Linked DNA regions of Exiguobacterium sibiricum 7-3. The protein of the gene in region 2 interacts with the protein of the main gene of each other region in a pairwise test. Links are inferred from orthologs where the notes say so. Each region holds a gene or a part of one and is shown on either strand. Other genes may lie near its edges.

Evidence for each region.
Region 1: the proteins of ftsZ (region 2) and rlmN interact in binary tests that used the Escherichia coli proteins (3 or more experiments, as listed by UniProt). The link is inferred for Exiguobacterium sibiricum 7-3 from one-to-one orthologs.

What each region holds. Positions count from the first base shown.
Region 1 is NZ_KK211190.1:75,506-91,858, forward strand. What follows is about bases 7,943-10,753. They hold rlmN (23S rRNA (adenine(2503)-C(2))-methyltransferase RlmN), read left to right. Parts: upstream 7,943-8,716; coding sequence 8,717-9,790; downstream 9,791-10,753. Other genes in these bases: P402_RS0101420 (ABC transporter permease subunit), read left to right, coding at 7,943-8,572; P402_RS0101430 (DEAD/DEAH box helicase), read left to right, coding at 9,923-10,753. Outside these bases: P402_RS0101380 (ArgE/DapE family deacylase), read right to left, coding at 1-899; P402_RS0101385 (SDR family oxidoreductase), read right to left, coding at 1,071-1,892; P402_RS0101390 (hypothetical protein), read left to right, coding at 2,038-2,910; molecular chaperone HtpG, read left to right, coding at 2,991-4,856; P402_RS0101400 (uracil-DNA glycosylase family protein), read right to left, coding at 4,909-5,649; P402_RS0101405 (heme oxygenase), read right to left, coding at 5,798-6,130; P402_RS0101410 (methyltransferase), read left to right, coding at 6,215-6,847; P402_RS0101415 (ABC transporter ATP-binding protein), read left to right, coding at 6,888-7,769; more of P402_RS0101420, read left to right, coding at 7,766-7,942; more of P402_RS0101430, read left to right, coding at 10,754-11,368; P402_RS0101435 (NAD(P)/FAD-dependent oxidoreductase), read right to left, coding at 11,402-12,712; P402_RS0101440 (nitroreductase family protein), read right to left, coding at 12,788-13,423; P402_RS0101445 (nitroreductase family protein), read right to left, coding at 13,478-14,113; P402_RS0101450 (MarR family winged helix-turn-helix transcriptional regulator), read right to left, coding at 14,129-14,578; P402_RS0101455 (YczE/YyaS/YitT family protein), read right to left, coding at 14,734-15,453; P402_RS0101460 (DUF817 domain-containing protein), read left to right, coding at 15,553-16,332.
Region 2 is NZ_KK211190.1:1,096,792-1,113,182, reverse strand. Bases 12,420-15,268 are described here. They hold ftsZ (cell division protein FtsZ), read right to left. Parts: upstream 14,499-15,268; coding sequence 13,341-14,498; downstream 12,420-13,340. Other genes in these bases: ftsA (cell division protein FtsA), read right to left, coding at 14,538-15,268; pgeF (peptidoglycan editing factor PgeF), read right to left, coding at 12,482-13,258; P402_RS0106480 (YggS family pyridoxal phosphate-dependent enzyme), read right to left, coding at 12,420-12,495. Outside these bases: P402_RS0106540 (carbamoyl phosphate synthase small subunit), read right to left, coding at 1-764; P402_RS0106535 (dihydroorotase), read right to left, coding at 757-2,028; P402_RS0106530 (aspartate carbamoyltransferase catalytic subunit), read right to left, coding at 2,030-2,929; P402_RS0106525 (uracil-xanthine permease family protein), read right to left, coding at 3,068-4,384; bifunctional pyr operon transcriptional regulator/uracil phosphoribosyltransferase PyrR, read right to left, coding at 4,436-4,966; P402_RS0106515 (RluA family pseudouridine synthase), read right to left, coding at 5,210-6,133; lspA (signal peptidase II), read right to left, coding at 6,134-6,607; ileS (isoleucine--tRNA ligase), read right to left, coding at 6,680-9,415; P402_RS0106500 (DivIVA domain-containing protein), read right to left, coding at 9,703-10,224; P402_RS0106495 (YlmH family RNA-binding protein), read right to left, coding at 10,251-11,024; P402_RS0106490 (YggT family protein), read right to left, coding at 11,024-11,296; P402_RS0106485 (cell division protein SepF), read right to left, coding at 11,299-11,622; more of P402_RS0106480, read right to left, coding at 11,824-12,419; more of ftsA, read right to left, coding at 15,269-15,842; P402_RS0106460 (cell division protein FtsQ/DivIB), read right to left, coding at 16,072-16,391. UniProt on the Escherichia coli protein: Essential cell division protein that forms a contractile ring structure (Z ring) at the future cell division site. The regulation of the ring assembly controls the timing and the location of cell division.

The DNA.
Region 1 (16,353 bases), 1.0 Mb from region 2 along the record:
TCACAGGAGGGGATGTCCTTGATGACCGTGACTTCCATCGAGAAGCTGTCGTCCTGTTGACGCAGGCGTTGGTTGACTTCTTCGAGCGCCTGCAAGACCTGCTCCCGTCCGAATCCCGGAATCGTCCGGATGTCCATATAAAATGCAGCCCGGCTCGGAATGACGTTTGGTCCTTCACCGCCTGTGATTGATGTGATGGAAGCGACGACCGGACCAAGGTCCGGGTGACTGTGATTGGTGATTGTAAATCGGTCGGATTTCACTTCGCGGATAACCCGATATAAATCATCGATGGCATTTTTACCAAGTTGGGGCGAAGAGCTGTGAGCACTTTTTCCCGTACACGATACCTCAACACCGACGACACCTTTTTGGGCATAGCCGAGATAACCGCTCGTTGGTTCCGTGATCAAGAGGGCGTCTAAATCATCGGCGTCACCACGTTCCGTTAAATGGCGGGCTCCGGTCATGCCGTTTTCTTCATCGGATGTAATCAACAATTTCAGATGGTTCGGCAAGTCATCGCGTTGATTTAATTCAATCATCATACTGACCATCGCCATGACGCCGGACTTCATGTCGGAAGCACCGCGTCCGTAAATCCGTCCCTCCTCGATTGCACCGCCGAACGGATCTTTTGTCCATTCACTAATTTTAACCGGCACCGTATCCAGGTGACCGGAGAAACCAATCGTTTTCGGATGAGTGGCGGAAGCACCGGCTTGAATCGTGGCGACGAGACAAATCCGTTTCGGTGATACTTCAATCCAGTCGGTTTTGATGCCGTGGGATGTCAATAACTCATAGACATAGGTTGCGACGTTCTCTTCCCCGTCGAGTGGATTGGTACTTGGGATTTGTAAACAGCGTTGCAAATAAGTAATCGGTTCTGTAAGCATATTTTCTCCTCCTTTACTGTTCTGTTCCCGTTTCCAGGCAGTTGCGTGAGGTAAACGAATGCCCAAAATATTTAAAAGAACTGAATTTCTTAAACTTCAATCGTTTGAAAATGAACAAAAAAAACACGATTCCTGATTCAGGAACCGTGCTGAACAGAAAACCGAAGCCGTTTATTCCGCGTCTGTTTTCCATTTGTCGTCGATTAACATTTCACCCGGCCACGTATAGGCCATGATGCCGCCGTCAGCCGTGATGTCTTCACCCGTGACGTAAGAACTGTCATCTGACGCCAGGAACAGGGCAACCGTCGCCATCTCACGCGGTTTACCGAGACGCCCGAGTGGTGTAATCCAAGCATTGGCGTCGCGGAACTGTTTTCCTTGTTCTTCTTCTTTTCCGCCAACAAGCGTATCGATGAGCGGTGTTTCGATCGTTCCCGGTGAAAGCGAGTTGACGCGGATGCCGTCGCGGGCATAATCAATCGCCATCGCGCGTGTGAAGTTGGCGATACCGCCTTTTGCCGCGTTGTAGCCTGAACGATTCAAATCGGCTGCACGTCCCGACATCGATGATGTATTGATGATCGATCCGCCGTTTTTCAGCATCAATGGAATGACGAATTTACTCGTTAAGAACGTCCCGCGTAAATCGACTGCAATGATTTGATCAAACAGTTCGATTGGATATTCATGGACTTTCCCGCCTTGTTGGTCAATCCCGGCATTGTTGAACAGAACATCAACCGTTCCGTATGTAGATTGTAGGTGGTCTGCGAGTTGCTTCACGCTGTCGACTTGTGAGACATCGACATGAACTGCTTCTGCTTTTCCGCCTGCTTGCTCAATTTGTTCAACAGTTCCTTGTACTTTTTCAAGATTGACGTCCGCACAGACGACGGTCGCTCCTTGTTCTGCAAAGACAAGTGCTGTCGCTTGACCGATTCCTGTGGCTGAGCCGGTAATGACGGCTACTTTGTTTTCAAGTCGTTTCATAAAAAATCTCCTCCTAAAAATAATATCCGATGTTGTGCTTCACCTTATGAAATATTCCCTACGTCAATCGGACTAAACCCATTAAACTGTCTAACGTTTTGGAGGAACGGGAACAACTCAAACAGGAAAGCGCAACACGAAAGGAATGAGAACGCTGACATCAGAACAACTCAAACTAGCAAAAAAACTCTTAACAGAAGCCGTTCAGCATCAAATCGAGTTAGCAAATGGACCGATGAAAGAGGAATTAATTGAAGGAACGACACCCGTCTTATGGTTCGGTGATGCAACAAAAAAGAGTTGGTTGACGGTTGCGACGAATCCGTCAGCGGGACAGTTTTTAAAGAAGGATGGAACGCTGCGTTTTGATTCGACGGGTCCATTCTTTTTACTCGAGTCGGATATGTCTTTAGAGACCTATCTAACGGAGCAACACGTTGAACAAACAATCCACAAGTTTAAGCACTATTTTCAACAAAAGGATGTCTATAAGACATGGTTCGGAAAAGAACAGGGTGGAAAACTGGAAGGGTTCCTAAATGGATTCGGTGCGTCCTTTTATGATGACGCTCTCCTTCCGGTCATTCATACGGATTTTTTTCCGTTTCCGACCAGACGCTACATGGGGACAATTGCGATGCGACAGGATCTCGAACAGACGGACTTTGGACAAACTTTCTTGAAAAAGCTGCTGCCGTTGTTTTCCCTGCATGGCATCATTTTGCTCGGACGCGAGCACACGGACCGTTTTCGGAAACTGGATCCAAGCATCACGTGGCAAGACCCCGTCGCTTTGACCGATTATCCGGATGCCTTCGTCGAAATTGGTTACTCCGCTGAATTCGGGATTCCGGTCATCGGACTTCACTTTAAACCAAGCGAACAGTTCCTTGGTCTCGGCAGTCGTCCTGACGAAAAGGGCAGGAGTCACGGGACATACGGTTCGACAAAAGGATTGCGTGATATCGGGCGGCAGGTGCGGCAAAAACTTGATGCACTATATGAATTGGAGGATTGACAGCCGTTTTTGTATCCGTAATAATGGAAATGAATTAGCACTCTATCTTATAGAGTGCTAAAAAACAGGGGGTATCGAAAATGGAAACGAAACAATTCAAAGCAGAATCAAAACGATTGCTCGAAATGATGATTCATTCCATCTACACACATAAGGAAATCTTTTTACGTGAGTTGATTTCGAACGCCAGTGACGCCATGGATAAGATTTACTACAAAGCGTTGACGGACGAGACGATTACGTTCGACAAAGAAGCCTACAAAATTACGATTGAACCAAATAAAGAAACACGCCAGCTGATTCTACGGGATACGGGAATCGGGATGACAAAGGACGAGCTGGAAGAAAACCTTGGAACCATCGCGAAAAGCGGATCGCTCGCTTTTAAAGCAGAAAATGAATCAAAGGACGGTCATGACATCATCGGACAATTCGGTGTCGGTTTCTATTCCGCGTTTATGGTCGCCGACACCGTGACAGTCGTGACGAAACCGTTCGGCAGTGACGTCGCCTACAAGTGGGAGTCGCGCGGAGTCGACGGCTATACGATTGAAGAGGTTGAAAAAGAGACGGTCGGAACAGACATCACCCTTCACATCAAAGCAAACGAAGAGGACGAGAACTACGATGAGTACTTAGAACCGTCTCGTCTCCGGAGTATCGTCAAGAAATACTCGGACTTCATCCGGTATCCGATTGAGATGGCGGAAACAGAACAGCGTCCGGTTGACGGATCAGACGAAACAGAGACGGTCACGGTCATGAAAACGGTCAATAGCATGGTGCCGATCTGGCGGAAAAATAAGCGGGAGCTGACGGATGAAGATTACCGTAACTTCTACCAGGAGAAACGTTACGGATTCGATGCACCGATCAAACACATTCACATCAGTGCCGACGGAGCCGTCCGCTACCAGTCGATCCTGTTTATTCCGGAGCAACCGTCGTTTGATTATTATTCAAAAGAGTTCGAGAAAGGACTTGAACTGTATGCGAACGGTGTATTGATCATGGAAAAATGCAGTGATCTGCTACCGGATCATTTCAGCTTCGTCAAAGGAATGGTTGATTCAGAAGACTTGTCGCTCAACATCTCGCGTGAAATGCTGCAACACGACCGCCAGTTGAAATTGATTGCGAAGAATATTCAAAGCAAAATCAAGACACAGCTGGAAGCATTACTGCGTGACGACCGGGAAAAATACGAGACGTTTTACCAAGCGTTTGGCCGTCAATTAAAGTTCGGCATCTACAACGATTACGGCATGCAAAAAGATACGGTAAAAGATCTTGTTCTGTTCCATTCGGCAAAAGAGAAAAAACTAGTGACACTCGAAGAGTACGTCGCTGCCATGCCGGAAGAGCAGAAATACATCTATTACGCGTCAGGTGAAAGCACAGACCGTTTGGATAAGTTACCGCAATCCGAGCTCGTCAAAGATAAAGGATTCGATATCCTCTATTTCACGGAAGAAATTGATGAGTTTGCGATTCAAATGCTTCTCAACTATGACGGAAAAGAGTTTAAGTCCGTCACGAGCAGTGACCTTGGCATCGAGCAGACGGAACAGGCGGAAACGACCGAGACACAAGTCGAGATGTTTAAAGCGATGCAGGAGGTACTCGCGGGAAAAGTCAAAGAAGTCAAAGCCTCGACCCGCTTAAAATCACATCCGGTCTGCTTTGCAACGGATGGTGCGGTCTCAATCGAAATGGAGAAAATCCTCAAAGCGATGCCAAATAACCAGGACATCGCAGCCGTCAAAATCCTGGAATTGAATACATCGCATGATGTGTTCCAGGCAATTGAGACGGCTTATGCAGAAGACCGTCCGAAATTCGAACGGTACACGAAGTTGATGTATCAACAAGCCTTGTTGATGGAAGGTTTACCGATTGAAGACCCGGTTGCGTTTGCGAACGAAGTCTGCGCATTGATGGTCTGATCTTTCATAAAATGAAGAAATCCCAGTGCATCAATTGTGCACTAGGATTTTTTTAGCTACCGAAATAGGAGGACAACTGCTTCATCAAATAATCTTTATTTTCTTCAAACTGTCGCTTCCGATGTCCATTTGCACCAGAAGGATGCGGGAAACCGAACAATACGGTATGTTTTTTGATCCGTCCCTGATGAAGCAATGTCCGGACAGTTGACTCGACGACACGTCCGAATGGGACAAGAATGACAGGGGCGGTTAACTGATTCAATTCCGCTGCGAAATGCTCATAAGCGTAATGTTGCAACAGCGGTGTCCGGTCAATTTTTGGTTGATGTCCCGTATAGTTTTTATCCCGGTAAAAAACAGGATGTCTCAGAATTGAAGTGGTGTGCAACAGTTCCTGATTTGTATGAAATAACGTGGCGGTTGAAGCAATATTCAGCAGACGATGTAGTTCAAGTTCATCTAACATCGCTGTCAAATTACGCCGCATGGGACCGGCGAAACTGGCACTGTATTTGACGAGTTTTGATGTTTCTTCGATTGTGGCACCATGGTGGAAGGCATCAGCCGCTTCTTCATAAGCAAGCCGCATCTGTTCAAATCCTGGTGTGATACCAATGAAGACTATTTTGGCAGAGCGATTGATATATTCTCCGATCGGTGAATAGTAAACGGATAATTCCTGCTCCTGTTGTAATAGGAAACCGTCTATGAACAAGTCCTGGCGCGTCAAGGATCGATCAATCGGTAAGGCCCGGATGGCCTGTTCAAAAATCGATAATGAATTCAGCATGATAAGTCCTCTCTCTTTCTGTATTGGACCTATGATAACAAATAATGGTATTATATACAATTTCAACCCATATCAATATAGTAAGGGGTCTCTTAAGGTTTAAAAAAACCTTGCGACCAAATTGGAGGCAAGGCTGTTCTAAAATGAGTTATGAAGAAGTGCGTTCTTTGACAGAAGCTACTTCATACGTGATGATTTCACTGCCGAGCATCGGTGATTCCTCTTGTTTACCGTCTTTTTGTTCCGGACGTTTGTGAGAAGCTTTAAAGTCATCGCTGTTGCGCCAAGCTTCAAAATGCTTCATGTCTTCCCAGTACATGTTGACGTTCATTTCATCATGTTCGTCGAGTCCTTGCGTCAAGAGAACCTCGACACGGACAAACCCCTCCATCGTATCAAGACCACTTGGACGAGTGAAACGTGGTGCGAGTGCTGCTGCCATTCCTTTTTTGACTTTAATCCGATTCGTAACGACGATCATTGGATAGTCCCCCTTTAGAATGAAATGCGTACATCCATAGTATAGTACGATGAAACCAACAATGCTTGAAAGAAGGAATCAAATATGAATGAAAAAGAGTACGAAGAACGGTTACGCATCGAGACGATTGATATTCAGCACCTTTACAATGCGTTCAGCCATTACAACCGGTATGAACCGACACCTTATGCGGCGCTAGAAGAATTGTGTGCTGTCTATCCATTCGATTATACGGATACGGTAATTGATTTTGGATGCGGAAAAGGGCGATTGAACTTTTATCTGCATGACCGGTTTGATTGTTCCGTCATCGGTGTTGAGATGAACGGACAATTTTATGAAGATGCCCTTATGAATCAAGTCACCTACATGAAAAAGATGAAGAGACGGCGGGGAAGTATCCGTTTTGAACATACGTATGCGGAAGCCTATCCGATTCCGGATGATGTCACGAAATGTTACTTTTTTAATCCGTTTTCCGTCCAGATCTTTATGAAGGTCGTTGATCAAATCTTAGCATCCGTTGAACGGCATCCGCGTCCGGTGGATTTGATTCTCTATTACCCGGCAGACGAATACCGATATTATTTAGAGAATCAAACGATTTTTGAACAGGTGGAAGAAGTCCGTCTGAAAGAACTTTTTGAAAAAAATCATGACGAACGATTCGTGATTTATCGGGTGGATCTGTCCCAAGAAGTACCAAAACGGGTATAAGGTACTAACGGCAAGCACCCCAAAAAGTGAGGCGATTCGGATGATTCATTTACAGCACGTGACGAAAGAATTTGCGCCGAAACGAGGTTTATTTGATGTCAGTTTCACGGTCGAACCGGGTATGGTGTTTGGTTTTATCGGACCGAACGGAGCCGGGAAATCAACGGCAATCCGTCAATTGATGGGCCTGATTCAAGCAGATTCCGGTCATGCGACCATCGGTGGATATGACTGTTGGAACCAATCACAGGATGTAAAACGAATTGTCGGCTATTTACCGGGGGAGATTAATTTGCCGGGTGATTTTACAGGCGAACAGGTCCTGCATTTGATGCAACAACTCCATCAAAGCAAACCGGAACGTCAATCGGCGTTGCTGGAACAGTTTCCCTTCGAGACGAAAACGAAAATTCGGAAGATGTCGAAAGGAATGAAACAAAAGTTGGCCTTAGTGGGCTGCTTCATGAAGGATGCTCCGGTCTATCTGCTTGATGAACCGACCAGTGGACTCGATCCCTTGATGCAGGAACATTTTTTAAGCTTGATTGACAACGAACGGCAGCGCGGAAAAGCGATTTTGATGAGTTCACATCATTTTCCGGAGATGGAAAAATCGTGTGATCGGGCAGCATTGATTAAAGAAGGGCGAATCATCATCGAGTCAGACATCCATGAGTTGGTCCGTTCGAGCCGGAAACAGTACACGATTGAATTTGGTCTGGAAGCACATGCGGAACGGTTTGCACTTCAAATCGGAAGTCAACGCGTTCAAAATCATGTTTCTTTTTTCACGAGCAACGAACAGACGCTGAATCAAATCATCCGTCTTTTAACCGAATATGATGTACGGGCGATTCAAACTTCAGCAGATGATTTAGAACATGTCTTCTTACATTATTATAGTGAGGAGGAACCATCATGATGACGATCGTTTGGTCCTTACTCAAGCATAACGGGAAACCAATCACCGCATACGCGGTCGGGACGAGTCTGTATCTATTGATGCTTGCCGCACTTTATCCCTCGATGATGAAGACGGGATTGCTGGAAGCAAAGCTCCAAGCACTGCCACCGGAAGTTTTAAAAGCCTTCCAATACGATAAAGTGACAGGTTTTAATAACGTGCTCGATTTACTGGGCGGGAATTATTACGGACTGATTTTTCAAATCATCGCGTCCCTGTTCTTATTATCGCTTGCTGCACGACTGCTCGCACGGCCGATTGATAACGGAGAATTGATTTTATACCTCGCAGCTCCGATTACGCGTCACCAATATACAGCATCGGCGATGATTGTGATGCTCGTCGCGAGTACATGCCTAGTGTTATGCAATACGTTCGTTTTACTGCTCGCTGACTGGTTTGTTTCCGGGGTTTCAATTGACGGTATGACGCTGGTCCGCTTTCAAGTAAACGCACTCTTCCTACTGTATGCCATCGGAGGGTTCACGTTGTGTATCGCCACGTTATTTGATGATGAACGACGTGCCTTTTCGATTGCCGGCAGTGTACTCGTGCTGTCGATTGTCCTGACGATCGGAGCCGGTCTCAGTGAAAAAACGGACTGGATGCGTTACGGCTCGATTTTCAGCCTGTTTAATACACAGCAATTATTAGAAGGAACCGAGCACTTCTTTTTACATCTCCTGCTGTTAGCGAGTATCAGTGTGTTGTTCCATCTCGGAGCCTTTGTCAGTTTTCGGAAACGAAGTTTGTCGATTTGACACGACTAGACCAAAAAATAAGCCAAAGTGGACAAGAAAATTTACAGAAAGTGAACATTTAGGATTTGAACGTTGCGTAAGCGGCTGATTTTTACTAAGATAAAGGAATGTTATAGTTCTGGAAAAAGAAATGAGGTCTCACTAATGAATAAACCATCCATTTATGGATTAACACTTGAGCAGATGACTGAATGGTTATCGCATCAAGGTCACAAACCGTTCCGAGCAAAACAAGTCTGGGATTGGTTGTATCGTAAACGTGTCACTACTTTCGCAGAAATGACGAATGTCAACAAGGATTGCCTTGAGTTGTTAGATCAGAGTTTTGCGATTAATTCAATGACGGAAGCCGTCAAGCAAGAATCAGCAGATGGAACAATCAAGTTCCTCTTCAAATTATATGACGGCAGCTTGATCGAAACGGTCTTGATGCGTCATAAGTACGGTTTGTCTGTCTGTGTCACGACACAAGTCGGCTGTAACATCGGCTGTAGCTTCTGCGCAAGTGGCTTGATCAAGAAGAGCCGTGATCTCTCGGCTGGAGAAATCGTCGAGCAAATCATGAACGTTCAGCATCACCTCGATGCTGTCGGTAAAGAAGAGCGTGTCAGCCACGTCGTCGTCATGGGTATCGGTGAGCCGTTTGATAACTTCGACAACATGGTCGATTTCTTGAACGTCATCAAAGATCATAACGGTCTTGCGATCGGTGCGCGTCACATCACGGTTTCGACAAGTGGACTCGCAGACAAAATCTACAAATTCGCAGATTTAAAACTTCAAGTCAACTTGGCGATTTCATTACATGCGCCAAACAACGAACTTCGGACACAAATCATGAAAATCAACCGTGCAATTCCGCTCGAGAAATTGATGCCTGCCATCGATTACTACGTTAAGACGACGAACCGGAAAATCACGATTGAGTACATCCTTTTACGTGGTGTCAACGACCAGAAAGCCCAAGCAATCGAGCTTGCGAAATTGTTCGAAGACAAACGTCATTTGACGTACGTCAACTTGATTCCGTATAACCCGGTTGACGAGCACGGTCAATACCAACGCAGTACGTCAGAAGATATTTCAGCATTCTACGACACGTTGAAAAAGAACGGTCTCAACTGTGGTGTCCGTCTTGAACACGGTACGGATATCGATGCGGCATGTGGTCAGCTCCGCAGTAAACAAATCAAAAAAGATACAGTCGCAGCAAAATAAGCAAGTGGAGCTTCCTGTCACTCTGACGGGAAGCTCTTTTGACGTTCTGTCGAAAGTAGCGCATAATGAGAGGTCACGTCTGATTCATTCATCGAACCAACACATAAACTATAAAATAAATGAGGTATTCTTATGTCTAAAAAACCATTCACTGATTTTCAGCTCAGTACACCGATTCTAGAAGCAATCGAACAGCTCGGCTACCATACACCGACCGATGTCCAACAAGCAGTCATTCCGGTCGCTTTGTCGGAAAAAGATATCATCGTCAAATCACGGACCGGCAGCGGGAAGACGGCATCGTTCGGGATTCCGCTCTGTGAGCTCGTCGAGTGGGAAGAAAACAAACCACAGGCGTTGATCTTGACACCGACGCGCGAACTGGCCCTGCAAGTCACGGAAGATGTCATGAACATCGGTCGTTATAAACGAATTAAAGCGACAGCTGTGTTCGGGAAACAACCATTCCGCGGACAAGTCGCAGAATTAAAACAGAAGACACACATCGTTGTCGGAACGCCGGGACGTGTGCTCGATCACTTGGAGCGGGGCACGTTGTCGCTTGAAAAAGTGAAATATCTGGTCCTTGACGAGGCGGACGAGATGCTGAACATGGGCTTCCTCGATCAGGTCGATACGATTTTAAAACAATTGCCGAAACAGCGGACGACGATGCTGTTTTCGGCAACGTTCCCGCAGGACATCCATCAGTTGAGTGACCGTTACATGCAGTCACCGAAGGAAGTCGAAATCATGACAAAGGCAACGGAAATCGCAGAAATTGAACACAGTTACATTACGGTAACCGATAAAACGAAGTTTGCGGTCCTCAAAGACGTTACGGTCGTCGAAAATCCAGACCGATGCATGATTTTCTGCCGGACGAAAGAACACGTCGATTTCGTCGCACAAGGGTTGGCCTCGATGGATTATCCGGTTGAAAAAATTCACGGTGGCATGGAACAGGATGAGCGTCTCGCCGTCATGAAAGCCTTCCGTGCCGGTGAGTTCCGTTACCTCGTCGCGACAGACGTCGCAGCACGGGGCATCGATATTGAAAACATCACACACGTCATCCAGTATGACATGCCGGTCGAAAAGGAAAGTTATGTCCACCGGACAGGCCGGACGGGACGTGCCGGAGCACTCGGAAAAGCAATCAGTTTAGTGACGGAGTCGGATATGCGTCGTCTGCGTGAAGTCGAACAGTACCGCGGTGAGGCCATTGAAAGACGCCAAGCACCGACTGAAAAGGAACTGATTCGGACAGCGGATGCGTTTGAAGAGAAAATAACGACAGCTGACGTCCGGGCTTCGAAAACGGAACAGCTCAATGCCGGCATCATGAAATTGTATTTTAACGGCGGGAAGAAAAAGAAACTGCGTGCCGTTGATTTCGTCGGAACGATTGCGAAAATCGAAGGCATGACCGCGCAAGATATCGGAATCATCACGATTCAGGATACCGTCACGTACGTGGAAATCCTGAATGGAAAAGGTCCGCTTGTCTTACGCGCGATGAAGACGACAAAAGTCAAAGGCAAACAGTTGAAAGTGTACGAAGCGTTCAAAAAATAAATGGCAGCAGCCGTCTAAAGAGATATCACTCTCTTAAGACGGCTGTTTTTGTGTCAGGTGCTGTCCGAGATGAAGTCCGCTCGCAGCTGCTTGCGACAGCGAGTGTGTCACACCGGAGCAATCACCGATCGCATACAATCCTCGGATATCCGTTTCAAAGACAGGAGACGTCGACAACACCGGGGCATAAAATTTTCCATCCATACCGTACAGTAACGTATCCGGAGAGAGTGGCGTCTCGAGAAGGTGTTCAAGTCGGTCCAGAAATTCCAACAAGACCGTGATGTCGGTATCGGGCACTTCCTCGATCAGATTTCCGGGTGTCGCTTCCAGGGTCGGTCTGACTTTATTTTCAACGAGAGCATGTGGCTGTGTAGAGTGACCGGCACGCAAATCATCAAGCCGTTGCACGACAATCCGGTCCGTCCCTTGGTTGATGCGTCCGATGACGGAAGCGGCATAGTGATTCGCTTCTCCGAGTGTCGCAAAATAACGCGGTAAAAACAGCGTGAAGTTCAAGTTGGTCGTTCCGGACTCCTGTTCGCGAAAATTCTGACCGTCCGGCATGACGAGACCCTCCTGATGTTTGCGTATGATTCGTCCTTTCGGATTCATGCAGTACGTGACCGCCGTTCCGGCTGCTGACGCATAGGCCAATTTTGTTTCGAATGTATCCTGTAACAGTGTCCGGAATGCCGTTTCCTCCATCTCGATCCGGATGCCGAGGTCGAGACGGGTTTTATTTTGAACTAATCCAAGCGTTTGCAGTTGTTGCTGCATCCAGGTCGTACCGGAACGTCCGGTCGCGAAGACGACGCGTTGACTCGAAAATGTTTCGTGTTCAGTCGTGAGCAGAAATCCGTCCGCTTGCTGTTCGATTGTCGCAACAGCCGTCTCAAAACGAAAGGTAACGTATTGGTGAAGTGCGGCTTCGAGCTGTCTTAAAATCCGTTCCGATAGTGATGTCCCTAAATGCCGGACCGTCGTTTCGATTGTCTCAAGACCGGCAACTTTTGCCCGATTAGCTAAAACGGGATTAGACGTGGAGTACGACTCGACTTCATCTGCTCCGTAGCGGCAAAGGAGCGCATCGACTTGTTGCATCAGGCGGAGCGTCGTCTCTGCTCCAAGTTTCTCGGCGAGTTCACCTCCGAATCCGGCAGAATAGTTGTATTTTCCTTCTGATTTACCGAGTCCGCCAAAACCGAGGTAGGCTTCCTGTTTCGTCCGTTGCGCAAGTGGTTTTCCGGCATCAATCAATAGAACCGTCTGTCCCTGTTCCATCAGTTCATGGGCTAAAAAGATTCCAGCGATACCGGCACCGATAATCGTGACATCATACATCATTTGACCAGCTCCTTTTGGTCAGTATACAAAAAAACCGAATTCCTGTTGAGGAATCCGGTCGGTTGCTTGTGATTATTTCCAGTCTGTGATGTCGTTGATTGGCAGACGAACCGATGGGTAACCAGCGTCAACTGCTTTCCCGATGGAAAGAAGCATGACAGGAAGGTAACGGTCTTTATCCATACCGAAGGCTTCGGCGATTTGATCTTTTTCATAGCCGCCGATTGGGTTTGTATCATAACCGTGCGCACGTGCCACAAGCATCAATTGCATTGAGACGAGACCTGAATCGATCAAGATGCTGTCACGAAGTGTATCTGTATCTTCCGGGCTGTAGAAACCTTTGATGGCAGGGACTTGGCGGTCACGGACTTCTTGCGGCATCAAGCCTTTTTCAACAGCCATATCATAGATTGTATCGATGCTGTCGACTGCATTCATATCACCGAAGACAGCGATGACAGCAGATGATGTCTCGACTTGGACTTGGTTGAATTTAGCGAGTGGAGCAAGCGTCGCTTTTCCTTCTGCACTGTCGATGACAAGGAAACGCCATGGTTGCATGTTGACAGAAGACGGAGCAAGTGTTGCTTCTTCAAGGATTTGTGTCATTTCTTCTTTTGAAATCTTGACGTTTGTGTCGTAGTTGCGGATTGAGCGGCGTCCTTTAACGATTTCCATAAAGTCTGTAGTTGTTTGAGTTGTCATAGTAATAATCTCCCTTTTTGTTTGTTCTCTATTTTTGGTTAGTACGGGTACTGCTTATTTCCAGTCTGTGATGTCGTTGATCGGCAGGCGAACCGACGGGTATCCTGTGTCGACTGCTTTTCCGATTGATAACAGCATAACTGGTACGTAACGGTCTTTTTCCATGCCGAATGCTTCCGCGATTTGATCTTTTTCATAACCACCGATTGGGTTTGTATCATAACCGTGTGCACGGGCAACAAGCATCAATTGCATCGAGACAAGACCTGAATCAATCAAGATACTGTCTTTGAGTGCGCTAGCTGGTACGCTTTCGTACATGCCTTGAATCGCCGGTACTTGACGATCACGGACTTCTTGCGGCATGAGCCCTTGTGCGACTGCTGTATCATAAATATTTTCGAGTTGATCAATCGCGTTCATGTCACCGAAGACCGCGATGACAGCAGATGATGTCTCGACTTGGACTTGGTTGAATTTAGCGAGTGGAGCAAGCGTCGCTTTTCCTTCTGCACTGTCGATGACGAGGAAACGCCATGGTTGCATGTTGACAGAAGACGGGGCAAGTGTTGCTTCTTTAAGGATCTGTGTCATTTCTTCTTTTGAAATCTTAACGTTTGTGTCATAGTTACGGATCGAGCGGCGTCCTTTAACGATTTCCATGAAATCAGTTGTAGTTTGTGTAGTCATTTGAAAGTCTCCTTTTTAGTTAACGGTTGTTTTAGGTAAGGTGAGGGCATTCGTTTCAATTCGTTGCATCATCTGTGCCAACTGGTGTTGTTCGTCTGTCGTGAATCCTTCAAGCAACTGCTCGAGGAATTCGTCTTTTTGTTCGCGTAACCGTGTAATCCGGGTTGCACCTTCTGGCGTCAGTGAAACGAGAATGACGCGGTTATCTGTTGCGGAACGGACACGTTCAATCATACCGTTCGTTTCAAGATGTTTTAAATGTCGTGTCACAGCTGCATTATCAACATTGACCCGTTGTTGCAACTCTTTTTGACTGATTGTCGTATCGACCTCGAGTTGGGCTAATAAGTCCATCCGGGTTTGACTGAAGCCGTCCGTACAAAGATCAAATTTTTGAGCAATCGTCTTATTGACGGAGACGAGTGCATAAATCAGTCGTCCCTTTTCAGTACAGGAAATACTCAATTCATCACATCCTTCCCTTCGTTCGAAAAATCCTTGACGTATCAAAGATTGATATGTAAACGAATATAACGTGTCTACTTTCATGCTGCAACTAATATGCTTCATCTGTACAAAAAAGATACCATTTCGCGTGAAATGGTATCGAGTCAGACGACTTAACTGATTTTTTGTTGTTTGCGGGGAATCGTTCCGGCATCAATCGCAGCAATCATCCGACGGAAATGACCCAGCCAAAACTGAAGGAACGGACCAATCAAGAAAATCGATAAAATCGTTCCGAAGAATACCGGTCCTCCGAGCAGCCAACCGATGCCGCAAGCGGTGATCTCCATAAATGTCCGCATCATCCGGATGGACGTACCGAACCGTTCAGCGAGCGTCAGGGTCAGTCCGTCCCTTGGTCCGGCTCCGTAGCCGACAGCGACGTACAGTCCTGCGCCCATCCCGATGATGAAGATGCCGGCAATCAGCCAAAGCGTATTCTGCCACAGGGAAGAAAATGAGGGCAGGAGGCCTGAACCGAGAACGAGGTTCATGAAAACCCCGACAAAAATCGCGTTGACGAGTGTGCCGACCTGCGGTGTAATCCGGTCGATTAAATATTTGACAAACACCAACAACAGACCGACGAGAAGGATAATCGTCCCGACGGAAAACGGCGTTTTATTTTGAAGACCAAGGTGAAGAACGTCCCAAGTCGAAACGCCGAGTTGTGCCGTGATCATCATCGATGAACCGACAGCGAGTAAAAAAAGACCGAATAAAAATAATGCCCATTTCAGGACAGAACGTAACAGCCAAGATGTGTGAATGGTCTGCTTCATGAATGGAAGACACCTCGTTTCAAAATCAAATTGATTCATTAACTGTACCATGTTTGATGGATGAAACTAAAGCGAATCCGCTATTTTCCATCCTGAGATGGAGGGAATCCGTCCTGCTTATTCGTATACTAATGAAAAGGAGGTCAGTCGATGCGAAAAATCCGCCATTTGATCCGTTTTACATATCTTGAAGCCATCTGTTGCGTGTTCCCGGTCGCGATTTTCCTGGCACTTGCTGCATCCCGTTATTTACCGGCGGAACCGATTGCCCGCTATGATCTGCTTTTAATCTGGTGTCTCCTCGTGCAAATCGTCCTACTTGTCACGCATTATGAATCAAAGGAAGAGTTTAAATTGATTTTAATTTTTCATGCGATTGGACTCGGACTTGAGCTATTTAAAGTCCAGGTTGGGTCCTGGAGTTATCCGGAAGCTGCCTTCAGCAAAGTATTTGGTGTTCCGCTCTATGCCGGCTTCATGTATGCGAGTGTCGCTAGCTACATCTGTCAGGCATTCCGTCGGTTTGATCTCCGTATCACACAGTTTCCCCGGCCTCTGTTTGCTTTAGCGACCGGTCTGCTCGTGTACGCCAACTTCTTTACCCATCATTGGTTGTTTGATTTCCGTTGGATTTTGATGGGACTTGTCGCTCTCGTCTTTTATAAGTCCTGGGTCTATTTCCGTCTGGATGAGACTGTCTACCGAATGCCGCTCGTTCTTTCGTTTGGTTTAATTGCCTGGTTCATCTGGCTGGCGGAAAACATCGTGACCTTTTTTAAGGGATGGGTGTATCCGAATCAGCAGGATGGATGGGAGCTGGTCGACTTCGGGAAATTATCGTCCTGGTTTTTACTGGTCATCATCACGATTTTGATTGTCTCCGTCGAAAAGTACCGGTTGGGTGACCGGTCAATCGAAATAAAATCCTAACCATATACAAAAAATAACCCG
Region 2 (16,391 bases):
AAGGCGATCAATTGATGACCGAGACAGATTCCGAAGATGACGACTTGACCGGTCAGTTCCTGAATTAAGGGAATCGCGGTCGGGACATCTTTTGGATTTCCAGGACCGTTCGACAACATGACACCGTCCGGTACGTAACGCAGGACATCCTTCGCCGTCACGTCGTGCGGGACGACGACGACTTCACATCCGCGTCGGACGAGCTCCCGGATAATCCCGAGTTTGGCACCGAAATCAACCAAGACGATCCGTGGGCCGGCACCCGGGATGACATAGGCGCGTTCCGTCGAAGCCCGTTTGACCTGATCGGTCGCAAGCGTCATCTGTTGAATCCGTTCCAGTTGCTCGGACAAATCGTACGCGCCATCCACGAGCAGTCCCCGCATAACCCCCTTTGAACGCAGGTGACGGGTTAACTGACGGGTATCGATTCCCGTTAAACCGGGAATATTGAATTCTTCTAGAGCCGTTGCAAGAGACGTCTGGGAGCGGAAGTTCGATGGGGTATGACAGACTTCCCGGACGATCAGTGCTTTCGCAAGCGGACGGGTCGTTTCATAGTCATCGCGGTTCATGCCGTAGTTGCCGATCAATGGATTGGTTAAGACAATCATTTGATCACAGTAGGAAGGATCGGATAACATCTCTTGATACCCGGTCATGCCTGTTTGGAAGACCACCTCCCCCATTGTCACCTCGCTCGAACCAAACGCTTCTCCTTCAAAAACCATTCCATCCTCTAAAATCAACGTCCGTTTAGACATGTGTCATTTCCCCCTTAAATACAATTTCTCCACCGACGAGCGTCAATACCGGATAACCCGTCAACTGTTCACCACGAAACGGTGTATTTTTTCCTTTCGACAGAAACTGATCCGGTTCGACCGTCCGAACTGTTTCTAAATCGAGTAAGACTAAATCGGCAGGTGCTCCGACTTCGATTCGTCCAAATGGTAAGTCAAACAAGTCAGCGGGTTTACGCGACATCCAATCCAGTAACTGGTCAAGCGTGAAGATGCCCGGTTCAACCAATTTCGTATACAGCAAAGGAAATGCCGTCTCAAATCCTGTAATCCCGAACGGTGCACGCTCAATCCCGAGTGCTTTTTCCTCTGCTGCATGCGGGGCATGGTCGGTTGCGATACAATCAATCGTTCCGTCCAGCAGACCTTCAAGCAACGCTTGGCGATCCGCTTCGCTCCGAAGTGGGGGGTTCATCTTGAAGTTTGGATCGCGTCCCATGATATCGTCCTCCGTCAACACAAGATGATGTGGCGTGACTTCCGCCGTTACCCGAATACCTGCCCGTTTTGCATCCCGGATTACCCGGACGGACTCCTTCGTCGAGACATGACAGACATGATAATGACATCCGGTCGCTTCCGCAATCAAGACATCCCGGGCGATATGAATACTTTCTGCCAGTGACGGAATCCCTTGTAATCCTTCTCGTCGGCTGTATGTCCCTTCATGGACACAACCTGCCTTAAGCGAATCATCTTCACAATGGGCGATGATACTTTTATTGACGGCGGCGGCGCATGTCATCGCTTCCCGCATGACAGCGGCACTTTGGACACCAACTCCGTCATCCGTAAAAGCAAAGGCATCGGTCAGTTGTTCAAATGCGACGAGTTCCTGCCCTAGCTGATTTTTTGAAATCGCCGCATAAGGGAAAACACGGACAGATGCCGTCTCTTCAATCTTTTTAAAGAGGGCGTCAAGCGTCTCTCGGTCATCCGGAACCGGACGCGTATTCGGCATCGGACAAATCGTCGTAAATCCGCCTGCTGCCGCTGCTGCCGTTCCTGTTGCAATCGTCTCTTTATGTTCGCCGCCCGGTTCGCGTAAATGAACGTGAATATCCACAAAACCCGGTGCAACAGTGTAACCTTTGGCATTAATCACTTGATCCGTCTCGATTGGTGTCGCATCGAGCTCCGTAAAGACACCCTCTTCGATGCGAATACTCGACTCTTGCCGTTCCCCATTTTTATACCATGTTGCATGATCAATTCGAATTGCCATCTTATCTCGTCTCCTTTGTCGTTGAGGTCTCAAAAGCCCGTTCTAAAATCGCCATCCGTGCAAACACACCGTTTGTCATCTGATCAAAGATACGCGATTGCGGATGTTCGACCAGTTCTTCGGCAATTTCGACGCCCCGGTTGACCGGTGCGGGATGTAACACAATTGCGTCCGGTCGAATCCATTTCATTCGTTCCTCCGTCAACCCGTACCGTTCGTGATACTCGTCTGCTGCAAACGAATGCTTATCCACGTGCCGTTCATGTTGGACCCGAAGCAGCATGATGATGTCACTGGTTGCCACTGCCTCATCCATCTCCCGGTAAGTGATTCCCATCGTCTCATCAAACCATTCCCTTGGTCCGGAACCGATGACGGTCGCTCCTAAACGTTGTAAGACTTGCGCATTGGACCGTGCGACCCGGCTATGCCGGAGATCACCACAGATGACAATCGTTTTTCCGCTGACATGACCATACTCCTCGTACATCGTCATCAAATCCAGTAATGACTGTGAGGGATGCTGTCCGCTACCGTCCCCGGCGTTGATGATCGGAATCGACAACTGCTGTTGTAACTGTTCGTAATAACCGGTATCTCCATGACGGATGACGAGTGCATCGACTCCGATTGCCTGTAACGTCTTACATGTATCGAGTAACGTTTCACCTTTTTGAACGGATGAGGTTGCTGTCTCAAACGGCAGGACGTGAAGTCCGAGATGATATTCTGCCATGTCAAACGAACATTTAGTCCGTGTCGAATGTTCGAAAAACAAATTAGCGACGGTTTTCGTCGGCAGCGGTTGGACGGGTGCGCCTTGTTTCAGTTGCAGTCCCCGCTTTATCAATCGTTCGATTTCATTTGTCGATAGCTCGTCAAGACTCGTAAAATGGCCAATCCGTTGTCGTGTCTGCATGTTTTCCTCTCCTTTGGGCCGCAAAAAAGCGCACCTTCTGATGTGAAGGTGCGCTGAAGAAGACAGATGTCGCCATCTGTTTCTGAAGGGCCTCCACTTTATCGTTCTCTCTGGAACGTCTTAAAAGTCGTTAGCTGCTCGTTTCGGTTGTGGTGTTTCTTGTTCGTGTTCTGCGACTTCGATACTCGTTTTTGGCAAGACCAGATTCAGGAGGACACCCAAAATCGTTGCTAATGCCATGCCTTCGAGCGAGAAGTTGCCGATTTTCAAGGCAGCTCCGCCGATTCCGATGACGAGGATGACAGCAGTGATTGTCAGGTTGCGTTTATCTGCAAGATCAACTTTACTTTCAACGAGTGTCCGCAGACCGTTCGAAGCGATGACGCCGAACAGCAGGATACTGATGCCACCCATGACAGGTGTCGGAATCGTTTTGATGAACCCTTCGACATAGCCGAGGAATCCGAAGCTGATGGCAAGAACGGCTGCGCCTCCGAGGACAAACACACTGTATACACGGGTAATGGCCATGACGCCGTTGTTTTCACCGTACGTCGTCACCGGTGGACCGCCGAGCATTGAGGCAATCGTCTTCGCCAATCCGTCTCCGAGAACCGTCCGGTGCATCCCCGGATCAAGAAGCGTCTCGCGCCCGATAATCCGTGATGTCACTTTTTGTTCTCCGATGTGTTCTGTCAATGTGACCAGTGTGACTGGGACGATGAGCGCAAGTGCGGCCCAGTTCAAAGTTGGTGAGTAATCTAGGAATGGTACCGTAAAGTTCGGAATTTGGAAAAAGCTCGCTTGTTTCAGTGACGTGAAGTCGACGATTCCCGCAGCGACGGCGACAAGATATCCCGTCAGAATACCGAACAGGATCGGCACTGTACTCCACATCCCTTTGAAGTACGTCATCGCAAGCAAGGTCACAGCAAGTGTCGTCAAGGCGACAAGTAGGAATGTACCGCTGTACTTCCCATCCGCCCCGTTCATCGCCATGTTGACGGCCGTTGGAGCAAGCGATAATCCGATGACCATGATGACAGGTCCGATGACGACCGGTGGCAAGAGTTTCATCAGCCAACCGACACCAGTATACGTGATGACGAGAGAAACGATTCCGTAGACCAGCCCTGCGACCATTCCGCCGACAAGCGCATCTTCCACTCCCCAGCGTTCACTGACGGCAATGATCGGAACGATATAAGCAAAACTTGAACCTAAGTACGTCGGGACTTTAAAGCGTGTGACGGCGAGGAAAATCAAAGTGCCGACTCCGCTTGCGACGAGGGCAACGGATGTGTTTAATCCCGTCAATAACGGAACAAGGACCGTCGCGCCAAACATCGCGAAGACATGTTGAAGGCTGAGCATCAGCCACTGGAGGGGGTGTTTTGGCCGTTCTTGTACATCAAGAATCGCTGTGTGGGTTTTCATAAGGATAACTCCCTTTCTGGTCTCTCTGGACCACGTTAAAGGTATTTGTGTTTAACGTTTGATAAATACTTGATCGGCGTCATCGACTTCAGATAAGGCGACGACAACTTGTTCTTCACGTGATGTCGGGACATTCTTGCCGATGAAATCTGGTCGAATCGGAAGTTCCCGGTGTCCCCGGTCGACGAGGACAGCAAGTTGAATCATACTCGGACGACCGTGATCAACGAGTGCATCCATTGCGGCACGGACGGTGCGTCCGGTGTATAGGACATCATCCACCAGGACGATGATTTTTCCTGTCACCGTCTCCGGCATGTCCGTACCTTTGATTTCCGGCTCGAGACTTTTTTTCGATAAGTCATCGCGGTACATTGAGATGTCAACGACACCGAGCAGGACCGGCTTACCTTCAATCTCCTCAATCCGGCGGGCCAGACGGCGGGCGAGTGTCTCCCCGCGTGTCTTGATGCCGACGATCATCAGTTGATCAATTCCTTTGTTACGTTCGATGATTTCATGGGCGATGCGTGTCAGCGCCCGACTGATTGCTGCTTCATCTAAAATGACGGATGGTTTCATCACTTGCTCCTTTCTGCAAAAAAAACCTCCTGCGTAAAGTCGCAGGAGGTTGTTGAAGACAATAAGTGTGGGCAGCTCACGCTACACGTATCTACACAAATGAAATGTCTCCCTTTCGTAGCCTCTCCGGACTCGTTTAAAGGTGTACTATGGGTAGGATCGTCAACGCGGACGACCGGTTGTTTGAGGCAGATGTCTCGCATCGCTCTCTAGGTGATACTCTACCGTTTTATTAGAAAAACGTCAAGACTCTAATTCAAGTTTTTTCAACTGACTAATCTCGAACGTCATCTCTTCCGGCAACGGTGCCTCGAAATGTAACATCTCACCAGTCCGCGGATGCTTGAATCCAAGAACAGCAGCATGAAGCGCTTGACCGTTCATTTTCATCGTTTTCCGTGGTCCGTATTTCGGATCTCCGGCAAGCGGGAAACCGATGTAACGCATGTGGACACGAATTTGGTGCGTCCGTCCTGTCTCGAGCTTACATTCAACGACAGTGAACCCTTCGTAACGGTCAAGGACACGGAAATGCGTCACAGCCGCTTTCGAGTTTTTATCCGTCACAGTCATCCGTTGACGGTCATTTTTGTCACGGCCAACCGGTGCTTCAATTGTTCCCAGTTCATGCGGAATCTCGCCGTGGACAAGCGCGATGTACAGACGCTCTGTCGTCTTGTCTTTCAATTGCTGTGCCAGTGATTCATGGGCCAAATCATTTTTAGCGACCATCAAGAGACCTGATGTGTCTTTATCGATTCGGTGGACAATTCCCGGACGTTTGACGCCATTAATGCCGGACAAATCCTGGCAGTGATGGAGCAACGCATTGACGAGTGTTCCGGATACGTGACCCGCTGCCGGATGCACGACCATACCTTTAGGTTTATTGATGACAATGACGTCACTGTCTTCATACACGACATCCAGCGGGATATCTTCCGGTAAAACTTCAAGCTCGACTGCTTCTGGAATCCGGACAAGGATTTCTTCCGTGCCGGACATCTTATAGTTCGGTTTGACGATTCGTCCGTCGACTTCGACATGACCGGCTTTTAACCAATCCTGGACTTGTGACCGTGACCAATCTTGTTGTTCTGCTAACCATTTATCAATTCGACCGGTAGCACCATTGGCTTTAACAGCCCATTCATTTTGTTCATTCATTTAATCAATCGTTCCCTTCTTAGTCAAACGCTCTTCAAACATGACGCTGATCAGCATCAGAATAACCCCAAACGTCAAACTGACGTCTGCCACATTAAATATCGGGAAATTATACCCGAACGGATAAAAATGAAAAAAGTCGACGACTTCTCCACGTGCCATCCGGTCGATGAAATTCCCGACCGCTCCGCCGAGTAATAAGGCGACGCTCCAAGCAAATACTTTGTTTTTTGTGCCTTCTTTGTAAAGAAAATAAATCAGCCCAATGACGACGACCAGCGTGATGACGAAGAAAAATCCAAACTTCCCTTCAAGCATCCCCCAGGCAGCGCCACGATTCCGGTATGAATTTAAATAAAAGAAATTGGGAATGATCTCAATCGCTTGACCAATCGTCATCTGTTGGACGACGATCCATTTCGTCAATTGATCCACTCCGACGAGTACAGCAGCAATCGCTAAGTAAAGCCACATTCTTTTTTCCTCCACATCCAAAAATAATGAGGGACCGCTACGAAGTCGCCGTAGCTGCCCCTCCCTGATTCATTATAAAGAATTGACGACTTCAGTACAACGTGGGCAAAGTGTCGGATGAGCCGGATCTTGTCCAAGCTCAGTCGAATATGTCCAACAGCGTTCACATTTTTCGCCGTCTGCTTTGAGAACGGTGATACCTGTCGTCCCATATGATTTCTCCGCCGAAGCGACGAACTCAATCTGTGAAACCTGCAACAACTGCTCAAGATGATCGATTGTCGCAAGCAATGCTTTCGTTTCGTCATTTGGTGCCAATTCTAATTTCGCTTCCAGCGTTTTCCCGACAAGTTTCTCAGCACGTGCTTCTTCCAGTGCTTTCAAGACATCATCACGGAAGACAAGGAAACTGTTCCATTTCGCAATCAGCGTAAGACCCTCTTCCGTTACTTCCGGTGCTTCCGGAAGATCCGTCAGGAAGATACTTGCCGTCTCGACGCCAGGAACGAATTCCCATGCTTCGTCTGCTGTATGCGGTAAGACCGGTGCCATCAGTTGTAACAATGTGACGACCGTATCGTACATGACCGTTTGAACGGCACGACGCGCTGGTGCATCTTCTTTTTCGATGTACAAGATATCCTTCGTGTAATCGAGATAGAACGAAGACAAGTCCAAGACACAGAAGTTATGCAATAACTGGTACACGGCCATGAAGTCATAGGCGTCATACGCTGCTTTTACTTTGCCAACGAGTTGATCCAGTTTCGTCCGCATGAAGCGATCCGATTCCGGCAAGTCAGCAAACGCAACTCGATGCGCTGTATGATCAAACTGATCCAGGTTTCCAAGCAAGAACCGAACCGTATTGCGGATTTTCCGGTATGATTCTGATACTTGTTTAAAGTTGTCCATCGAGGCACGGACGTCCGATTGATAATCGACAGAAGCGACCCAGAGACGAAGAATTTCCGCTCCGAACTGTTGCATGATTTGGATTGGGGCAATCGTATTTCCGATTGATTTCGACATCTTCCGGCCTTGACCGTCAAGGACGAACCCGTGACTGACGACGGCTTTGTATGGTGCTTTCCCTGTCGTTGCGACAGCTGTCGAAAGGGACGAATTGAACCATCCGCGGTATTGGTCAGAACCTTCTAGATACAAGTCAGCTGGACGCTCAAGTTCCGGACGTGTAGCAAGAACACCGGCATGTGATGATCCGGAATCGAACCAGACATCCATGATATCCGTTTCTTTTTTGAAGATCCCGTTCGGACTTGCCGGATGCGTGAATCCTTCCGGTAACAAATCAACGGCTTCCCGTTCATACCAGACGTTTGATCCGTGTGCAGCGAACAGATTCGCGATATGGTCGATTGTTTCCGGTGTGACGATTTCCGTACCATCTTCTGCATAGAAGATCGGCAACGGGACACCCCACGCGCGTTGACGGGAAATGACCCAGTCGCCACGGTCTTTGAACATGTTGTGAAGACGTGTTTCGCCCCACTCCGGCACCCACTGGACTTCTTTGATTTCGTCGAGGATTTCAGCCCGGAAATCTTTGATCGAAGCGAACCACTGTGGTGTCGCCCGGAAGATAACTGGTTTTTTCGTCCGCCAGTCATGCGGGTACGAGTGTTTGATGAATGACAGTTTTAATAAAGCACCGGCTTCTTCCAATGCCACACCAATTTCTTTGTTGGCATCTTCATAGAATAATCCTTCAAAACCAGGAGCTTCTGCCGTCATGACCCCTTTGTCGTCAACCGGACAAAGGATATCCAGACCGTAAGCTTGACCGATTCTGAAGTCATCTTCCCCGTGTCCAGGTGCTGTATGAACGACACCCGTCGCTTCTGCCGTGACGTGATCGCCGAGCATGACAAGTGATTCCCGGTCATAGAGTGGATGTTTCGCTTTGATGTACTCAAAGTCGGCCCCGTTGAAGATACGACCCACCGTAGCATCTTCCCAGCCCAATGCCTCGATGACTTCCGGTACGAGTGTCTCGGCCACGATATAGCCTTTTCCTTCGTGTTCGATCCGTGCATAGGTCAACTCGCCACTGACTGAGATTCCGAGGTTTGCCGGAATTGTCCAAGGTGTTGTTGTCCAGATGACGAAATGATCCGTCGGCTCCAAGATATTTTTTCCGTCCATGACCTGGAACGCTACGTAGATGGCAGCAGAACGTTTATCCTGGTATTCGATTTCGGCTTCTGCAAGAGCCGATTCCGATGACGGCGACCAGTATACCGGTTTTTTCCCTTTATAGATATATCCTTTATTGGCCATATCGCCGAACAAACGAATTTGTGCTGCTTCGAATTCCGGTTGCAACGTGATATATGGATTGTCATAGTCACCGAGAACACCAAGGCGCTTGAATTGTTCACGTTGATGATCAACTTGCTCGAGTGCATATTTCGCACACAGTTCACGGAATTCTGCGACCGACATCGATTTCCGGTCGACACCCGCTTTTTGAAGAGCCGTCTCGATTGGAAGTCCGTGTGTGTCCCAACCCGGTACGTACGGAGAACGGAATCCGTTCATTGATTTGTAACGGACGACGATGTCTTTTAAGACTTTATTTAATCCGTGCCCCATATGGATGTCCCCGTTTGCATAGGGAGGACCGTCGTGTAGAATGAATGCCGGTTTCCCAGCATTTTTTTCTTGAACTGCTTCATATAGATTCATCTCGTTCCAACGTGCCTGCATATCTGGTTCACGTTTCGGTAAGTTTCCTCGCATTAGAAATTCCGTCTTCATCATCAATAACGTATCTTTGTATTCCATCTGGCATTCCCTCACTTGTCTGTATTTTACGTACAAAAAAAAGCCAAGCTCATCCCCTGATAGGGACGAATTTGGCTTGAACTCGCGGTACCACCCTACTAGCAATCCTAACAAACAGATTACCACTTAAGAGCCCGATAACGGAGGCGAAACGGCGGAGCTTACTGAAAACATTCAGTCCCGCACTCAAAGGGGATATCTTTTTTCATTCTCTGATCGGGCTCGCACCAGTCCCCGATTCGCTGACAGTATCCTGATAAAAGACGTGTCCTTCTCATTGATTTAGCTTATATGACATCGTCGTCATTATACGCAACTGCAGGAATCTCGTCAAGCGCACCCCGGGTCGAACTGTCGAATGCATCCCAGTCATGACTCGTCAACAATTCCATCTGTGCATCAATCAACACTTTGAAACGATTCCGGTACAGTTCGATTTTTTTACGCATCTGTTCAACTTCGAAATCGGTCCGTTGTGCTCGACGTTGTGCCGCATCTTGTAATTGTTCAGCTTCTCGTTCCGCTTGTTTGACGATCAAGCTCGCTTCTTTCGTCGCATTGGCTTTGACTTCTTCTGCCGCTTCTTGTGCCACAATGATGGACTTGTTTAATGTTTCTTCCATCGAGCTGAAGTAATCGACACGAGACTGCATATTTTGAATGACTTCTTGCTGTTGACGGTTTTCACGGAGCAACAATTCAAAATCTTTGATGACTTGATCAAGAAATTCATTGACCTCATCTTCGTCATAGCCGCGAAACTTCCGTGTAAATTCCTTATTGTGAATATCAAGTGGCGTCAATGGCATGATGAAATCCTCCCTCAGCTTGTTGGTTATCCTTTTAGCAGACCGTATTGCAATTTAATCCGATCCCGTTTTGTTGAGCCGAGTACGGCGATCAACTTGACACGTCCTGTTCCACGAAGTGAGAGTAAGTCGCCTTCCTCCAATAAAAAACTTGGATCTTCGACGATTTTATAATTCACTTTGCTTTCACCTTGTTTAATCAGGCTTTGCGCTTTTTGTCTTGAAAAACCAAGGATTTCACTGACAACCGTATCAAAACGGAGCGAACTGACGAAGCCCAGTTCTTCTTGCCATTCTTGATCCTTAATCTTCAACTGTTCTTCTGAATCCACGAGCGACAACCGAATCTTTGTTTTTCCCGCACGATCGACATTTGCTTCGATATAAGAAGCTACTTCTTTCGCAACGGCAAATTGAACGAGTTGATCCTGGATGACGACGTCACCGAATTTCCCGCGCTTTAATCCGACATTCAGCAATGTGCCTGTCACCTGGCGATGCGAGAGCTCCACGAATTTAGTGGGATAATGGATACGATAAATGGCAATATCAAAATCGTTGGCATCAAGATCGTAATAATCAGGGGCAATAAGCGCACGCTGTCGTTCGGCGCCTTCAAAACCGCCCTCAAAAAAGAGGGCGCATTTTGTTCCGACGAGTTCTCGGGTAATCTGTTGTTCGCGCGGATCCAGAAAATCTGTCACTTTAAACGTATAGGTCGCTTCGACATGGTCGATCCAATTCAAGACGAGATCGACAAACTCCCGCTCATGTCCGCGATAATGATCATAGACACTCATTACAAGAAGATCGCTCTGATACCTGACTGTGCGAGATTAAGCACAAGAAAGGCAACGATAGGTGAAATGTCAAGCATACCTCCGATGGGCGGGATAATCCGTCGGAATGGTGCGAGGAAAGGTTCGACTAACATCGCTAGAACTTGACCGAATCGTGATTCACGTGCATTCGGGAACCACGATAATAAAATATAGGCAATCATGACGTAGCTGTAGTATTGAAGTAACGTGCTGAGTGTACGACCGATTGCGTACATGACTTGCGAATCCATGCTTACCACCCCTTATGGTTGATATCATCTTCACCGAGCAGATTTGAAATACTTCCAGCCAGCTCGACGTTGTTCGGTACACAGAGGAGTGTGTTTTGACTGATTGTCGTAATCGTTCCATCAAGAGCAAACACGACACCTGATAAGAAATTGATCATTTGGCGCGATTGATCTTTAGACATCCGTTGCATGTTCACGATGACAGCCCGATTTTGACGAAGGTGTTCGCCAATTTCCTGTGCTTCGTTAAACACACGCGGCTCACTGAGAATGACTTGTGATTTTGTCTTTTTTGTATGAATGGGTACGATGTTCGATTGTCTCACATGGTCCTCCTTTTGAGTAACACTCGGGGTAGATTCCTCGTAATACTCATCATATTCTTGCTGTGATGCACCTCTACCTTTATTTATTGTAGCATCATTTTCATATTCGAGTTCATCTAAATCGTCTGTGTTACCGAGAAATAGATTTTGCATTTTTGATTTGAATCCCATATCGATTCTCCTTCCGTATATCTAGACCATTTATGATTGGACTAAAGTTGTTCCGATTCGGACATATGTCGCACCTTCTTCAATGGCAATCTGATAGTCTGATGACATGCCCATTGATAACTCCGTACACGGTGCGTGCGGTAAATGGCGGGCCGCCACTTCATCCCGCAGCACACGAAGCGAGTGAAAGACCGAACGGAGCAGTTGCTCGTCCTCCGTCAACGGAGCCATCGTCATCAACCCGATCACACGGACCATCGGATATTGCCCCACTTCATGTAAAAATGAATGGACATCTCCCGGATCAATTCCTTGCTTTGATTCTTCACCGGAGACATTGACTTGAATAAAACAATCGACTGGCCGTTTCGCACGTTTATTGATTTCTTCCGCCAAATGTAACCGGTCCAAGGAATGTAACACATCAATCCGATCAATGATTTGTCGGACTTTACGAGTCTGCAACGTTCCGATGAAATGCCATTCACATGCCTCACGCCCTAAGACCGTTTGTTTGTCGGTCAGCCCTTCCGGACGATTCTCACCAAGTGCCGTTATACCCGCTTCAAGCAGCTCCGCTGCCACTTCACTTGACACTGATTTCGTCACGCCAATCAATTGTACCTGCTTTTTTTGATCGGTCTTTTCATACGCCTGTTTCATGTTTTGTCGGACATGTTGTACATTTTCAGAAATTGACATCGAGAGACTCCTTTACAATCAAACTGGCAAACCGTCCACCATGGTCTCCATGACGATATGAGAAATAGTCTTCCGCCTGGCAGTTCGTACAGATTCCTGTATCGAGCACATCGCCGACACCACTACGCTCGGCTAACATGGCATTCGTTTTTTGAAGGGATAACATGGCTTTCCCGTCTTCTTTCTTGATGTAAGGAGACTCTTCAAGACCTAGTTGATCCACCGCTTCAAGAACCGGTCCATCGACTTCATAACAACATTCACGAATCGACGGACCGATGACCATCTGAATCGAAGAACGGTCGGCACCCGCTTGTTCCATCTTTGTCAGTGTGGCTTCTACGATGTTAGCGACTGTTCCGCGCCAACCGGCGTGAACGTTTGCAATGATACCTGTCCGCGGATCACAGAAAAGGAGCGGCACACAGTCAGCAAACAGCATCATCAATAAAACATTTGAATCTGTCGTCACCAGTCCGTCTGTTCCCTTGATTGCTGTTTCGTAATCAGAGGCTCCACGACCCGACTCCAGTGTCGTCACCTGCTCTACATGATTGCCGTGCACTTGTTCAGCCCAAACTGAGTTTTCAAGAGATAACTCCAGTTGTCGGACGATGACTTCACGATTTTTGATGACGCCTTCCGGATCATCCTTAACGTGCAGTCCTAAGTTACCCTTGCCATGAGGTGCTGAGAACTTTGTCGTAAACGCTGCACGAACAGTTCCTGTCGGCGTATCCCATTTTATCCATTGACCAAACATCTCATCCCATCCTTTTTTAAAAAAAGAGGTGTCGCTTACGCGACACCTCTTGATCTAGCAGTCGTGTCCCTGGAATATCGGATTAACGATTATTCCGGCGAAGGAAAGAAGGAATATCCATCGTCTCTTCGACATCTGACCCTTTTGCTGATTCTTGGTTCGAGCTAATAGGTGTCTCTTCGACTTGCGGTTTAGGTTCTTCAGCTACCGGTGATGGCGCTGCTTGCTTTTTCTTGAGCAAGTTTTTCATCATCTCTTGTGCTGATGGGATTTCAAAATCGAGTGGTTCGTTTTCGAATTCCGTTGCGATGACCGTAACAATGATTTCGTCTTCCAGGTTGTCATTGATGACTGATCCGAAGATCAAGTTGACTTCCTCATCCGCAGCGCTTTGGACGATTTGAGCTGCTTCCGTTACTTCATAAAGGCTCAAGTTTGCACTACCGGTGATGTTCATCAAGACGCCTTTTGCCCCTTCGATCGATGTTTCAAGCAATGGACTCGAAATCGCTTTTTTCGCAGCTTCCGTTGCACGGTGTTCGCCGGTTGCGACACCAACACCCATCAATGCTGAACCTTTTTCCGTCATGATCGTTTTAACATCCGCGAAGTCCAAGTTGATGAGACCAGGAACGGCGATTAAGTCCGTAATCCCTTGTACACCTTGACGAAGAACGTTATCGGCTTCTTTGAATGCTTCAAGCATCGGCGTGTTACGATCGACGATTTCAAGCAATTTATCATTCGGGATGACGATGAGTGTATCGACTTTTTCTTTAAAGTTCTGCACGCCTGAAACAGCATGTTGCATCCGTTTACGGCCTTCGAACATGAAAGGTTTTGTCACGACACCTACTGTCAATGCACCGATTTCTTTAGAAATTTCTGCGATGACCGGTGCAGCACCTGTTCCGGTACCTCCACCCATTCCTGCTGTTACGAAAACCATATCGGCACCAGACAAAATTTCTGTCAACTGTTCGCGGCTTTCTTCGGCAGCTTTTTTACCGATTTCCGGATTTGCTCCGGCACCAAGACCACGTGTTAATTTTGCTCCGAGTTGAAGTTTTACATCTGCCTGTGACATGTTTAATGCTTGTGCATCCGTATTGACAGCGATGAATTCTACGCCTTGGACACCATGTTCAATCATTCGGTTGACAGCGTTTGATCCACCGCCACCTACTCCGATGACTTTGATTTTAGCTACTTGGTCCATCATTTCATCAAAATGCAACATAAAAGGGGCCCCCTATTTTTTTTACTGATAATTTTTTATTTAGCCGAAAAATTTCTCAAAGAAACTACTGAATGACTTTCGCTCTTTTGGAGGCTGTTCCTTCTGTGGTCGCTCTTCGCGTACTGAAGGTTGGGAAGGATGTGCAAGTAATTCCTCTTGCTCACGGCCTTGTGCGGCTATTCCCTTTTCGTCCGCACGGTCAAACCCTGACTTCGAAACGGCACTGCGTGATAGAACATATCGTAACATCCCAGCAGCGACAGCATACTTCGGATGACGAATCCCTAAGCTGGCTGGTTGATACACGTTCACGCTTTGCTTAAAGATTCGCTTACCGAGCTGGTCAATTCCTGGTAAGGAAGAACTACCACCACAAAGAATGATTCCGCTGTTCATTTGTGCATACCCAGCTTGTGTCATCCGCTTCTGAATCATTTCGAAAATCTCTTCCAGACGGGCTTCAAGGACAAAGCCAATCTCCGTCTGTGGTTCGAAACGGTGTTCCCCGTTGATTGTCACGTATGAGACTTTTTCTTCTGGATCACCTAAAGCTTCCAACGCGACGCCATATTCTTCTTTGGCTAGTTTCGCATCTTGATATTTACAATTCATTTTATACGTCAAATCGCGTGTCAGATGATCTCCACCGTACGCAAGTGTCGTTGAGTAAACTAGATCGTTTTTTTCGTAAATTGAAAGAGTGGTCGTTTCATGTCCGATATCAACGATCCCGACACCCAGTTCTAATTCATCAATCGAAGCTGCGATTCGTGAGACGGCTAAGCTTTCCAGCACATACCCCGCAAGTTCTAAACCAGCTCGTTCGATGGAACGTTTGATGCTATGTAGAATCGTCTTCGCTCCGATAATCAGCTTCCCTGTCACTTCTAAACGATAACCGATCATGCCACGTGGATCCGTGATCTCCGTCTGCTGATCGACAGTAAACGTTTTAGGTAACACATCGACAACACTCAATTCGTTTGGAATCCGCATCACCATGGCTGAGTGAAGAACATCTTTCACGTCGTCATCTGTGATTTCGTTGTCTTCCCCTTTGATTGATGTCATCCCTTGGCAATCCTTGACTTGGATGTGTTCACCGGAAATTGCTACATATACTTCACCAATTGGTTCGCCGAGTGTGCGCTCCACTTCTGCAACCGCTTGTTTAATGGCATTTACTGTTTGATCGATGTCGACGATGACACCTCGCTTGACGCCTGCAGATGGTGCAGACCCTTCCGCTAAGACATTCAGTGTTCCGCCTAGAAGTTCACCGACGATGAGTTTCACTTCCGATGTCCCAATATCTAGTGCGGCAATCGTACCTTTCGTTTCCATGGGAGTGACACCTCCACTTTCATAATACTAATCCTATCGTCCCTGTTTATATTTACAGGAATCGAGACAATCTTCTTCTCGTTTAAGTCTACACTATAAAAAACCTCACGAAAAGAAGTTATTGTCTAACTTACCCATCTAATAGATTACGATTTGATGACGATGTCTCCGCTTTCTTACTAATGAAAACAAACGTTTGTCAAACCCATCAAATCCGTGGTGTTATTTTCTATTTTTTACCTTTATATGGTTTGAAATAGATTCCTCCATCAATGGTGATCGTTCCTGTTTTTCCTTTTGGCAAAGCAGAAATGACCTTGACATATTCATTCAACGAGTTAGAAAAAGCCGATGTACTCAATAAGACGGTATTTCCGTCGGTCATGAATAACTTTAATCCACCCTTGTCGGTCTGATCATTGGCTACGATTTCCGAAATCCGGCTCCGGACTTTCGGCTCGATTTTGACAAGTTCCTTTGTCAGACGTCGCAAGGATTGATCCGTAAATCCTGTTAGAATCGGTGCATCAAACAATTCTTCCTTCGACT